DNA from 3 places in the Streptomyces sp. NPDC102451 genome. Region 3 is predicted to be linked to each of the others. Evidence: riboswitches for the same ligand, from Rfam matches in the RefSeq annotation. Region 3 holds a riboswitch; each other region holds the start of a gene.
The links. A riboswitch is a leader RNA that binds a small molecule or an ion and turns the genes downstream of it on or off. The one in region 3 is predicted to bind thiamine pyrophosphate.

Region 1 (4,466 bases), on a different contig from region 3:
GGAGCCGGGGCGCAGCCCGTCACCGAGCGAGTACGTCACGTCGTACGCCGCGAGGATCTCGCAGAGGTCCTCGAAGTGCTCGTACAGGAACGACTCCTTGTGGTGCGCCAGGCACCAGGCCGCCATGATCGACCCGCCGCGCGAGACGATGCCGGTCTTGCGACGGGCCGTCAGCGGGACGTACGGCAGCCGGACCCCGGCGTGCACCGTCATGTAGTCGACGCCCTGTTCGGCCTGCTCGATGACCGTGTCCTTGTAGATCTCCCACGTCAGCTCCTCCGCACGGCCGTCGACCTTCTCGAGGGCCTGGTAGAGGGGGACGGTGCCGATCGGCACGGGGGAGTTGCGCAGGACCCACTCGCGGGTGGTGTGGATGTTGCGGCCGGTGGAGAGGTCCATGACCGTGTCGGCGCCCCACTTGGTGGCCCACGTCATCTTGTCCACCTCCTCCTCGATGGACGAGGTGACCGCGGAGTTGCCGATGTTGGCGTTGACCTTCACCAGGAAGCGCTTACCGATGATCATCGGCTCGATCTCCGGGTGGTTGACGTTGGCCGGCAGGACCGCCCGGCCCGCGGCGATCTCCTCACGCACGACCTCGGGTCCGACGTTCTCCCGGATCGCGACGTACTCCATCTCCGGGGTGATCTCCCCCCGGCGGGCGTACGCGAGCTGTGTGACGGGCCTTCCGTCACGGCTTCGGCGGGGCTGCCGCGGGCGTCCGGGGAAGACCGCGTCGAGGTTGCGCAGGCCGCCCCTCGGGCTGGTGTGCTTGAGACCGTCGTCCTCGGGGCGCGCGGGGCGGCCCGCGTACTCCTCGGTGTCCCCGCGGGCGATGATCCAGTTCTCCCGGAGCGGGGCGAGCCCTCGGCGTACGTCGGTGTCGGTGGTGGGATCGGTGTACGGCCCGGACGTGTCGTACAGCGTCACGTCCTTGCCGTTGGTGAGGTGCACCTGACGGACCGACACCCGGAGATCCGGGCGTGAGCCCTGGACGTACCCCTTGTGCCAGCCGATGGACTTCCCGGCCTCGTCGTTCTTCGCATCCTGCGCATTTCGCGCATTCTGCGTCGAGGCAGGCGTGCGTGCGTCCGCTGTGGTCATGAGACCTACTCCCTACGCCGGCATTACCCGGTAACAGGTTCGGCGGTCGGCGCAGCGTGTCCCGTACAGATGTACGGAGGTCAGCGCCCTCTCAGCCCGGTGCTCCGAGCTCCCGCGTGTACAGATGTGCCTCCACGCTAGCCTCCGTTCTGGCGTGCTGGCCAGAGGGCCTTCCCGGTTCTTGGGATGATCGGCGGGTGACGTCCCCCGGAAGCGCCCCCGAACCCCATGGCCCCGCATCAGGCAGCACGCAGAGTCATGCGCCCGGCCACACCCACAGCCACGGGCCGGCCGCGCCCGTGTCGAAGCATCTGCGCAAGGTCATCGCGGCCGTGGTGATCCCCTTCGCCACCGCGGTCCTGGTCGGCCTCGTCGCGTTCTGGCCCGGCGGCGCCCCCGCCCACGAGCGCACGGGTGTCGGCTTCGACCGGCAGACCCAGGACGGGCAGGTCACCAAGGTCGTGTCGGTCGACTGCGCGGACGTCAACGCCTCCCAGGTGCCGGCGACCGGCGACACCTCCACCCCGTCGGGGCGGGAGGCCGTCAACGAGCAGTCGGGGCAGTGCAAGAAGGCCACCGTCGAAGTGACCACCGGCGAGGACAAGGGCCGTACGTTCGTCGAGGTCGTCCAGCCGGATGCCCCGCGGCAACTGCACGAGGGACAAGGGGTGGTCGTGGCGTACGCACCCGACGCACCCCGGGACCTGCAGTACTCGGTGACCGATGTGGACCGCTCGTTCCCGATGGCGCTGCTCGCCGGGATCTTCGCCCTCGCGGTGGTCGTGGTGGGCCGGCTGCGCGGACTGATGGCGCTGATCGCTCTCGCCGTCTCCTTCGCCGTACTGACCCTGTTCATCCTGCCCGCGATCCTGCAGGGATCGAATCCCCTGGTCGTGGCGGTGATCGGGGCCAGCGCCATCATGCTGATCGCCCTCTACACCTGCCACGGACTGACGGCCCGCACCTCCGTGGCCGTCATCGGCACGCTCATCTCGCTGCTGCTGATCGGGTTGCTGGGCTCCCTCTTCATCGGCTGGGCGAGCCTGTCCGGGAACACGGACGACAACACCGGCCTGATCCACGGGCTGTACCCGGACATCGACATGAGCGGCCTGCTGCTCGCCGGTGTGATCATCGGTTCGCTCGGTGTGCTCGACGATGTGACCGTGACCCAGACGTCGGCGGTCTGGGAGCTGCACCAGGCCGACCCGACCATGGGCGTACGCCGGCTCTACAGGGCGGGTATCCGGATCGGGCGGGACCACATCGCCTCGGTCGTCAACACCCTCGTGCTCGCCTACGCGGGCGCGGCACTTCCCCTGCTGCTGCTGTTCTCGATCGCGCAGAGCAGCGTGGGCACGGTGGCCAACAGCGAGCTGGTCGCCGAGGAGATCGTCCGCACCCTGGTCGGATCCATCGGGCTGGTCGCCTCGGTGCCGGTGACGACGGTGCTCGCGGCCCTGGTGGTCTCCGCGGACCGCACGGGGCTCGGCGCGGAAGCCGGAGCTCCTGCACCCGCACGGACCGGGAGGGGTCGACGCCGCAAGACGTGAGCCGGAGCACCGGACGCATGGTCCCGGGCCCCCGGCGATCGGTGTTCAGCCGGATCCGCCTGCTCAGCCGGCGTTCTGTTCCTTGGCGAGGATGCGGCCCAGCGCCTCTTCCAGATTGCCGTCGAAGTCACCCAGCGTGTGCTCCTGCCCCAGTGGCACCAGCTTGTCCGTCCGGTCGAGAAAGGCCACTAGAGGTGCGGTGCCGGCCCGGAAGAGCGCGCGGTCCGCGCCGACCTGCAGCCGGATGTGTACATCCGACAGCCCTTCTGGCTCCGTCGGGCCGATGTGCACGTCACCGTCGCCACTGGGACTGTTGAGGCCGTCGAGCAGCAGCTCACGGCCGAATGCCCAGGTGACGGGGGCGTCACCCGGCAGGTGGAAGGTCATCCGGATCGCATACGGATCACTGACCTCGTACCGGAGCTCCACCGGAATACGGAAGGAGAGCTCCTCGGAGACGAGGAAGCTCATCATGACCTCTGCTTGAACCGACTCGCGCATCGTTCAACCCCGCAGTAGATGAAACTGGCCAGGAATGATCCCCCATGGCCCTATTGACGCCATCGTGATGCACGCGATAGCAGATCACAAGGAGTGATTTTTCAGATACTGATAGAGAACACGAACGAGCGCAAGAGAGTGGTCACTTCGCAGCGTAGTTGTTCGACTGCGGGGAGCAACCGTTCCTCTTGGTGCAGCGGGAGGGATACAGCCATGGCCGCCACGGCGGAACCGACAGTGATCGGAATGGCCGCGCAGACCGTCCCCAAGGCGTACTCCTGCCGTTCGACGACGGGTTCCGTACGTTTCATCGCCCGCAGCCGGTTCAGCAGGGCCTGACGGTCCCTCACGGAGTAACGCGTCAGCGGACGGACGGGGTGCCGGTCCAGATGATCCTCGCGCGCACGCTCGTCGAGCTGCCCGAGGAGACACTGCCCGAGGGCGTGCGCATGGCCCGTCTCGCGGAAGGACGCCCACTCGTGCACCGCGGGAACCGCAGGAGTGTCCGCGACGGCGACCATCTCGATCTCGCCATCCTTGTACAGGGCGCAGTACACGGGGGCGCCGATGACGTCCGCCCAGTGGGCGAGCGATTCGACGATCACACCGGGACGCGGTGTCGCGGGGCCTCCGCCCAGGCGTTCGGCCGCGGCTCCGAACAGGAAGACGCCGTTCTCCCGGCGGAGATATCCCTCGTGGGTCAGGGTCCGCAACAGGTGGTAGGCGGTGGGAAGGGGGAGTCCGGCCTCCCGGGCGAGCTGCTTGGCCGGTGCCCCGTCCCGATGGGTGCCCACAGCCTCCATAAGTCTCAACGCCCGCTGAACCGAACCGATCAACGTCGGGACAGCGGTGCTCGATGCCGTGGTCACAGGTCACCCCCAGGCATGGTGACGGGCTTTCAGCCCTCCCGCGGGGGCCGCCCCCACGGGCCCGCCGCGAGCCTGGGGTCCGGAGACCGGACGGTCGCACAAACCACTGGGCAGGATGGTGACGGACCGTCATTTCCCAGCTGGCGGCAGCGGTACGCCACTGTATCGGCACGTTCTGTCACGAGTGAGGTTTCGACCGCGACTTAGCTCAGCTGGGCTAATCGCCGAACCCGTGGCCCGTCACGCGGCCCACGGCCACCACATGACCGCACGTCCGCACATCCACCCGCGGTTCCTACCAGTCGCTGCGCTCGGACGAGGACATGAACTTCCGTACGACGAAGATCAGGCCGCCCACGAGGACCACGAAGACCAGCGCCTTGAACAGCAGTCCGATGACGAACCCGACCACACTGGCGATCAGGCCGCCGAACACGAC
Region 2 (4,466 bases), on a different contig from region 3:
TCCCTGGCCAGCCGGGCGGTCAGCACGGCCTCACCCGCGGTGAAACAGCCCGCGGTGTTCGGCAGGACCTGGATGGAGAGGCGTTCCAGGACGGAGAGCACCGAGCCCTGCACCGTCGGGTCGAGCCGGCGCATCGCCACGGTGGTCAGTTCGGTGCCCGAGGCGATCAGGGAGCGCTCCAGCACGTCCAGGCTGGGTGCTCCGCCCGTCCCCATGATCAGCCGTGACGAGAACGCGGTGGGACCGAGCGTGAAGAGGTCGTCGGACATGGTCAGCCTCCCTGGACCGCGGTGAGGATCTCGACGCGGTCGCCGTCGGCGAGCGCGGTGGCCGGCCACTGGCCGCGTGGGACGACGGCCTCGTTGACCGCGGCGGCGACACCCGAGGGAGCCGTGGTCAGCTGTGCGACCAGGGTGTCCAGGGCGGTGCCGGAGGGAAGGGAGCGGTGTTCCCCGTTGACGGAGACGCGGACGGGGTGATCGGCGGGCACGGGCTGTGTCATACGGGCTGCTCCTGCGGCGCGGGGGCGGTGTCTTCGGGGGAGGACGGGGACGCGGCGGTGAAGCGGTCCGGCGCGAAGGGCCGGGCCGGCTCGGGCAGCTCGCCGGTGGTCAGCACATGGGCCATCACGTCGCCGGTGACGGGGGTCAGCAGCACCCCGTTGCGGTGGTGCCCGGTGGCGAGGTGCAGTCCGGGCAGCGCCGTGGGGCCCAGCAGCGGCGCGTTGTCCGGCGAGGCGGGCCGCAGACCGGCCCGGGTCTCGGTCAGCGGCAGCTCCGTGATGCCCGGCATCAGCTCATGGGCGTCCCGCAGCAGCTCGTACACCCCGCCCGCGGTCACCGTGGTGTCCCAGCCCAGCTCCTCGGTGGTCGCACCGACCACCAGCTCACCGTCGGCACGCGGGACCAGATAGACCTGGCTGCCGCGCACCACGGCCCGCACCGTCCTGCTGAGGAAGGGGGCGTACGCGGGCGGCACCGTCAGCCGCAGCACCTGGCCCTTGACCGGGCGTACGGGCGGCACGACCGCCTCGGGCACGCCCTCGAGCCGGCCGCTGAGGCTGCCCCCGGCGAGCACCACCTGGCCGGCGGCGAGCTCCGTACCGTCCGCCAGGACCGCGCCCGTCGCCCGGCCGCCCGTGACGGAGAGCCGCTGGACCCAGGCGCGGCGGAACGCCACCCCCGCCCGCTCGCACGCGATGACCAGGGCCGAGGCCAGCCGCCTGGGATCCACCTGGTGGTCGCCGTCGACCCGCAGACCGCCGCGCACGCCCGGGGCGAGCATCGGCTCCAGGCGGCGGCACTCGCGGCCGGTGAGCCACTCGGACTCCAGCCCGGAACGCTGCTGCAGGGCGTGCAGCTCCCGCAGGTGCGCCCGGTCGTCGGAGTCCAGCGCGACGGAGAGGGTGCCGCAGGCGCGGAAGCCGGTCCCCTGCCCGCTCGCCTCCTCCAGCTCGGCCACGAACGCCGGATAGCGTGCCGCGGAGGCCACGTTGAGACCGAGCAGCGTCTGCTCGCCGTAGTGGAGTTCGGTGACGGCGGCGAGCATCCCGGCCGCGACCCGGGCGGCGCCGCCGCCCGGTTCCGGATCGGCCAGCGTGGTGCGCAGGCCGTGCTGGGCCGACCGCCAGGCGGTCACCAGACCGATGATGCCGCCTCCGACGACCAGGACGTCGGAACTGTCTGCGGAGATGTCCGCGGAGATGCGCATGGGCGTCCAGCCCCTCCCTTCGCCGGCATGACCCGGATCAGGTTCGTACGGTCGGAGGCCGGTCAGCCTCCCTCTCAGCCCGGTGCGTCCGGACTCCCGCGAGTGCCTTACGGTGGCCAGCCTAGACCCCACCCCGCACGGCCAGTAAGGGAGCGGTACCCGTGGCCCGTTCACTCGACGGACTCGTCCTCTCGCCGGTCGCCGACCAGGCCCCCGGCCAGGTCGGGACCCGGACCCGCTTCACGTACCACGAGCAGGACGGCCGGATCTGGGCCGAGTACGCGGGCGGCGACGTCGTCCGCGGGCACCTCGTCGGCACCCGGGAGGGGGACACCCTCGACTTCAGATACGTCCAGCTCAAGCAGGACGGGACGACCTCCTCGGGCCACTGCGCCTCCACGGTCACCGAGCTCCTGGACGGACGGGTGCGGCTGGACGAGACATGGGCGTGGGAGTCCCAGGAGGGCAGCGGGACGAGCGTGGTTGAGGAGCTCGTGAGCTGACGATGCGTCAGGTGACTAGGGTGGACGGGTGAGCGAGCAGACACAGGACCCGGCAGTGGGACGGCGGCCGCACGGAGTCGTGATCGTGGGCGCCGGCATGGCCGGGGTGCAGACGGCCGTGGCCCTGCGCGAACAGGGCTTCACGGACCCCGTCACCCTGATCGGCGCCGAACCGCACCAGCCGTACGACAGGCCGCCCCTGTCCAAGGCGGTCCTGCTCGGCAAGGCGGAGGACTCCGCCTTCGACGTCGACTTCGAGGCCCTGGACATCACGCTGCGCCTGGGGCTCGACGTGTCCGGTCTGCGTGCCGGGGCGCACGAACTGGACACCCCGGAGGGGCCCGTCGCCTACGACGTGCTGGTCCTCGCCACCGGCGCCGAGCCCGTCGGGCTGCCCGGCTCCGAGGGCGTGCCCGGAGTCCATCTGCTGCGCACCCTCGACGACGCCGCACGGCTGCGGCCCGTCCTGGAGCGGCAGCACGACGTGGTCGTCGTCGGAGCGGGCTGGATCGGCGCGGAGTTCGCCACCGCCGCCCGCGCGGCCGGCTGCGCGGTCACCGTCGTGGAGGCCGCCGACCGTCCCCTCGCGGGCACCATGCCCGCCGAGGTCGCCGAGCCGATGGCCGCCTGGTACGCCGAGAGCGGAGCCGAACTCCTCACCGGCGCCCGGGTCGCGCGCGTCGAGCAGGGCGCCGTCCACCTGGCGGACGGCCGTGTGATCCCCGCCGGAGCGGTGGTCGTCGGCATCGGCGCCCGGCCCGCCACCGGGTGGCTCGAGGACTCGGGCATCGCGCTCGGCCCGGACGGCTCGGTCACCGCGGACAGCTCGCTGCGCACCTCGCTGCCCGATGTCCACGCGGTGGGCGACTGCGCGTCCTTCCCGTCCGCCCGCTACGGGGAGCGGCTCCTGGTCCACCACTGGGACAACGCCCTGCAGGGGCCCCGGACGGTCGCCGCCGCCCTCGCGGACGGTGCGGTCAGGACGTACGACCCGGTGCCCTACTTCTGGTCCGAGCAGTTCGGCCGCTTCGTGCAGTACGCCGGCCACCACGCGGGCGCCGACACGCTGCTGTGGCGGGGCGACCCGGCGGACCCGTCCTGGACGGTCTGCTGGCTGCGGCAGGGCGTCCTCGTCGCCGTGCTGGCCGTGAGCCGGCCGCGGGACCTGGCGCAGGGGCGCAAGCTCGTCGAGGCGGGGGCGCGGATCGATCCGGTGCGGGCCGCCGACTCGTCCGTACCGCTGAAATCGACGGTGCTCCAGGGGTAGCCACGGCCTCGTACGGGCGGCCCGGGTACCGACTGTCGGTCCGGGATGGCACGCTTGTCCTTGTGACCGAGATTGACGTAAAGATCGATGCTCTCGTCCCCGCCTGGCTCCACCTTCCCGACATCGCGGAAATGCTCGATGTCGAGGTGACGCGCGTACGGCAGCTGGTCAAGGAAGGCCAGCTCATCGCCGTACGCCGTGGTGAGAACCGGACGCTCCAGGTGCCTGCCGCCTTCATCGACGGCGACAAGGTGGTCAAGGGTCTCGCAGGGACCCTGACGCTCCTGAGGGACGACGGCTACAACGACGAAGAGATGCTGGACTGGCTCTTCACCCCCGACCCGACCCTGCCCGGCACCCCCGCGCAGGCCCTGAGCGAGAATCGCGGTACGGAGGTGAAGCGCCGGGCCCAGGCGCTCGCCGTCTGACCGGACGACCGTGAGTGGGGTGCGGGCCGTGGCACACACGGCCCGCACTCCGCCGTTACCGGGCGGCCGGCGCGGCGATCCACCGACGTACGGGCGCGCAGCCGCCGCAGCAGTGATCCAACGACGTACCGACGGGGGAAATCTTCATGTCCACGCCTCGCGACCGGCTCTCCGGAGCCCGGCTCTACCTCTGCACGGACGCCCGCAAGCGGCAGGGCGACCTCCCCGAGTTCCTCGACGCCGTGCTGGCCGGCGGCGTGGACATCGTGCAGCTGCGGGACAAGGGCATGGAGGCGGCCGAGGAGCTCGAACACCTCGCGGTGTTCGCCGACGCCTGCAAGCGCCACGGCGCGCTCCTCGCCGTGAACGACCGGGCCGACGTCGCCCACGCCATCGGCTCCGACGTGCTCCACCTCGGACAGGGCGACCTGCCGGTTCCCGCCGCCCGCGCCGTCCTGGGCGGCGACGTGGTGATCGGCCGCTCCACCCACGCCGAGGCCGAGGTCGACGCCGCCGTCGCAGAGGCGGGCGTCGACTACTTCTGCACGGGCCCCTGCT
Region 3 (4,466 bases):
GCGTGCGATGAACACCGTCGCGCCGAACTCACCGAGCGATACGGCGAAGGCGAACCCTGCGGCCACCAGCACCGCCCGCCGCACCAGCGGGAGGTCGACCTCCCGCCAGGCCCGCAGCGGCGACGCGCCGAGCACCGCGGCCGCCTCCCGCAGCCGCTCGTCCACCGCGCGCAGGACGGGCAGCATGGTCCTTACGACGAAGGGGACGCCCACCAGCGCCTGCGCGAGCGGCACCAGGATCCAGGACGTACGCAGATCGAGCGGCGGCTTGTCGAGCGTGATGAGGAAGCCGAAGCCGACGGTGACCGCCGAGACGCCGAGCGGCAGCATCAACAGGGCGTCGAAGCCCCGCACCAGCCTGCCCGCCCGCCGGGTCAGCGCGGCGGCCGCGAGGCCGCCGATCACGAGGGCGATGAGGGTCGCGACCAGTGCGTAACGCAGGGAGTTCCCGATGGCGTCGATCGGCGGCACCAGGAAGGTGGAGCCGCTCGCGTCGGCCGACTGCAACGCGCGGTAGAAGCCGAAGCCGTAGCCGCCCGAGGTGTCCAGGGAGCGTTCCACCAGTACGCCGAGCGGCACGACGATCAGCAGCAGGACGGTCAGCAGTACGCCGCCGAGCAGCGCCCGCTGTCCGGCTCCTCGGGGCGCCCGGGCGGTCTGTGCCGGGTCGACGAGCTTCAGCGCGGTCTCCCGGCGCCGTACGGTCCAGGCGTGGACGGCGAGGATCCCTCCGACCGCAGCGAACTGCACCAGGGTCAGCACGGCGGCCGTCGGCAGGTCGAGCAGCTGCGCGGTCTGCCGGTAGATCTCCACCTCCAGCGTGGAGTAGGCGGGACCGCCGAGGATCTGGACGACCCCGAAGGAAGTGAAGGTGAAGAGGAAGACCATCAGCGCCGCGGCGGCGACGGCCGGGGCCAGCGCGGGCAGGGTCACACGCCGCCAGGCGGCGAGGCGGCCGGCCCCGAGCACCCGGGCGGCCTCCTCCTGACGGGGGTCGAGCTGGGACCACAGGCCGCCGACGGTCCGTACGACGACCGCGTAGTTGAAGAAGACATGAGCGAGCAGGATCGCCCACACCGTGGTGTCGAGCCGGATCCCCCAGAGCTCGTCGAGGAACCCGCCGCGCCCCAGCAGCGCCAGGAACGCCGTACCCACCACGACGGTCGGCAGGACGAACGGCACGGTCACGACGGCCCGCAGCAGCTGCTTGCCGGGGAAGTCGAAGCGTGCGAAGACATAGGCGCCGGGCAGCGCGATCAGCAGGGTGAGCACGGTCGAGGCGAGGGCCTGCCAGGTGGTGAACCAGAGGACGTCGAGGATGTCCGGCCGGCTCAGCACCGTGCCGATCCGGCCGAACTGCCAGTAGCCGTCCGCCTTCAGCCCCCGGCCGACGATCGCGACGACCGGGTAGGCGAAGAACAGCGCGAAGAACGCGACGGGCACGGCCATGAGGCCGAGCCGCACCGCGTTCCCCCGGCGCGGAGGCCTCGCGGCGGCTACTTCACGACGAGCGAGGACCACGACTGGACCCACTGCTCACGGTTCTTGGCGATCTTCTCCGGCGCCACGGTCGCCGGCTTGTCGACGACCGCGCCGAACTTCGTGAAGAGCTCCGGCAGTTCCGCGTCCTTCACCACCGGGTTCACGAACATGTTCAGCGGCATGTCCTCCTGGAACTGCTTGCTGATCAGGAAGTCCAGCAGAGCCTTGCCGCCGGCCTCGTTCTTCGCGCCGTCCAGCAGGCCGGCGAACTCGATCTGCCGGAAGCAGGTGCCGGTGGCGACACCGGTCGGGGCCTCCTTCGGCTGCGGATCGGCGTACAGCACCTCGACGGGCGGGCTGGAGGCGTACGAGACGACGAGCGGCCGGTCGGCGTTGGCCTTCTTGCCGCCCGCGGAGCCGGAGAACTCCTCGTTGTAGGCCTGCTCCCACCCGTCGACGACCTTGACGCCGTTGCTCTTCAGCTTCTTCCAGTAGTCCTGGTAGCCGGTCTCGCCCTGGGTGGCGACGGTGCCGAGGAGGAAGCCGAGGCCGGGCGACGAGGTCGCGGCGTTCTCCGTGACGAGGAGGTTCTTGTACGCGGGCTTCAGCAGGTCGTCGAAGGTCTTCGGCGGGGCGAGCTTCTTGTCGGCGAAGTACTTCTTGTCGTAGTTGACGCAGATGTCACCGGTGTCGACGGGCGTGACCCGGTGCTTGTCCTTGTCGAGCTGGGTGTCGGCCGCGACCCGGTCCAGGCCCTTCGCCTCGTACGGCGTGAACAGGCCGTTGTCGAGGGCGCGGGAGAGCAGGGTGTTGTCGGCGCCGAAGAACACGTCGCCGCGCGGGGAGCCCTTGGTCAGGATCTCCTGGTTGAGCGCCGCTCCGGCGTCACCGCTCTTGAGGACCTTGACCTTGTAGCCGGTCTGCTTCGTGAACGCCTTGAGGACGGCGTCCGAGGCGTTGAACGAGTCGTGGCTGACGAGCGTGACGGTCTTGGAGCCGGCCCCCGAGTCGCCGGATGCCTTGCCGTCGGAGCCGCCGCAGCCCGCGAGCGCGGTGACGCCCAGCGCGGCGGCGAGCGCCGTCGCCGCGTACTTCGTCGTCGTGTTCATGATGAATTCCTCCTGGAGGTGACCAGGAAGAGACGCGGCCCTGCCCGCTCGGTGAGCGGGCAGGGCGCAACAGCTTGAGTAAGGTCCGAACTTCCTACCCGGAATGACCCGGGCGAGGTTCAGAGGGTCTGCGGCCGACCTGTCCTCGGTGCCGCACTCTCAGCGCTGTGGCGCTCCCCTGTCGGAATATGAAGTTGATTTCCCGGCCAGGCTACACCGGCCGGATCACGCCGGACCGGCCGGATCACGCCCGTACGCCGGGACCCTCTCAGCGCTCGGAGGCCGCCAGCTGCCCGCAGGCCCCGTCGATCTCCTGGCCACGGGTGTCCCGGACGGTGACCGGCACGCCGTGGGCGGCGATCGCCTCGACGAAGGCCTTCTCGTCCTCGGGCCGCGAGGCGGTCCACTTGGAGCCCGGGGTCGGGTTCAACGGGATGAGGTTGACGTGCACCCGCTTGCCCTTGAGCAGCCGGCCGAGCCGGTCGCCCCGCCAGGCCTGGTCGTTGATGTCGCGGATGAGCGCGTACTCGATGGAGATGCGGCGGCCCGACTTCTCCGCGTACTCCCACGCGGCGTCCAGGACCTCACGGACCTTCCAGCGGGTGTTCACGGGCACGAGCGTGTCGCGCAGCTCGTCGTCCGGGGCGTGCAGCGACACCGCGAGGCGGCACTTGAAGCCCTCGTCGGCGAAGCGCAGCATCGCCGGCACCAGGCCGACCGTGGACACGGTGATCCCGCGCTGAGAGAGCCCCAGGCCGTCCGGCTCGGGGTCCGTCAGCCGGCGGATCGCCCCGACCACGCGCTTGTAGTTGGCCAGCGGCTCGCCCATGCCCATGAAGACGATGTTGGACAGCCGCGCGGGCCCGCCCGGGACCTCCCCGTCGCGCAGGGCCCGCATGCCGTCCACGATCTGGTGCACGATCTCGGCGGTCGACAGATTGCGGTCGAGCCCCGCCTGACCGGTGGCGCAGAACGGGCAGTTCATCCCGCAGCCCGCCTGGGACGAGATGCACATGGTCACCCGGTCCGGGTACCGCATGAGGACGGACTCTACGAGCGTGCCGTCGTGCAGCTTCCAGAGCGTCTTGCGGGTGGTGTCGTCGTCACAGCTGATGTGGCGCATCACCGACATCAGGTCGGGGAACATCGCCTCGGCGAGCTTCTCCCGCGACGCGGACGGGATGTTGGTCCACTCCGCCGGGTCGTGCGCGTACCGCGTGAAGTAGTGCTGCGACAGCTGCTTGGCACGGAAGGGCTTCTCGCCGGTCGCGGCGACTGCTTCCTTGCGCTCGTCGGGGGTGAGGTCGGCGAGGTGCCGCGGCGGCCGCTTGGCTCCACGGGGCGCGACGAAAGTGAGTTCTCCGGGCTTAGGCATGGTTCATCCAGTGTCGCAGACACGCCGCGGTCCTCAGGTCCGCCGAGGGACCGGGCGGCACGCAGGGGGGCGCGACCCCGGCGTCGTCCGTGGTCGGCAGGCCTCCGCACGGCCCGGCCGCGCGGGAACCGTGACCGAGACCACGGTGGCCGCCCCGCGCGGCGTACCCCTGTCAGCCGTGGTTCTGCAGGGCGGACCTCATGTGCCGGTGGCGCTCCAGGGCGCGGCGGCGCATCCAGAGGACCCAGACGCAGAACACGGCCACGCCGACCGCGAAGACCAGCGGGACGACCGGGGAGCCGGTGACGATTCCGAGCGCGAGCACGCCCGCCGCGATCAGGCCCATGCCGGCCAGCCAGTACGGCAGCCAGCGGCCGCCCCGCTCCATCTTTCCCAGCTGCTCGGCGACCAGTTTCTGCATGGTCGCCCGCTTCTCGGGATCGCTCGGCACCTCGCCGTGCCGGATCTGGCGGTTGAGCTCGGCGATCCCCCGGGGGCCG

Region 1: linked by a shared signal. The riboswitch ahead of thiC (phosphomethylpyrimidine synthase ThiC) and the one ahead of ACIRD8_RS20635 (thiamine ABC transporter substrate binding subunit) in region 3 are both predicted to bind thiamine pyrophosphate.
Region 2: linked by a shared signal. The riboswitch ahead of thiO (glycine oxidase ThiO) and the one ahead of ACIRD8_RS20635 (thiamine ABC transporter substrate binding subunit) in region 3 are both predicted to bind thiamine pyrophosphate.

The regions. Positions count from the first base shown of each region.
Region 1 is NZ_JBIWKD010000009.1:47,661-52,126, forward strand. Features, by position in the region: gene thiC (phosphomethylpyrimidine synthase ThiC) at 1-1,104, opposite strand, end outside; TPP riboswitch at 1,097-1,230, opposite strand; gene ACIRD8_RS21285 (YibE/F family protein) at 1,302-2,657, shown strand; gene ACIRD8_RS21290 (SsgA family sporulation/cell division regulator) at 2,721-3,158, opposite strand; gene ACIRD8_RS21295 (IclR family transcriptional regulator) at 3,260-4,027, opposite strand; gene ACIRD8_RS21300 (DUF5326 family protein) at 4,323-4,466, opposite strand, start outside.
Region 2 is NZ_JBIWKD010000001.1:571,494-575,959, forward strand. Features, by position in the region: gene ACIRD8_RS02735 (thiazole synthase) at 1-269, opposite strand, end outside; gene thiS (sulfur carrier protein ThiS) at 272-502, opposite strand; gene thiO (glycine oxidase ThiO) at 499-1,710, opposite strand; TPP riboswitch at 1,708-1,820, opposite strand; gene ACIRD8_RS02750 (hypothetical protein) at 1,872-2,213, shown strand; gene ACIRD8_RS02755 (NAD(P)/FAD-dependent oxidoreductase) at 2,242-3,480, shown strand; gene ACIRD8_RS02760 (Rv2175c family DNA-binding protein) at 3,543-3,908, shown strand; gene thiE (thiamine phosphate synthase) at 4,055-4,466, shown strand, end outside.
Region 3 is NZ_JBIWKD010000008.1:200,755-205,220, reverse strand. Features, by position in the region: gene ACIRD8_RS20640 (ABC transporter permease) at 1-1,449, opposite strand, end outside; gene ACIRD8_RS20635 (thiamine ABC transporter substrate binding subunit) at 1,497-2,591, opposite strand; TPP riboswitch at 2,665-2,781, opposite strand; gene rlmN (23S rRNA (adenine(2503)-C(2))-methyltransferase RlmN) at 2,860-3,966, opposite strand; gene ACIRD8_RS20625 (hypothetical protein) at 4,139-4,466, opposite strand, start outside.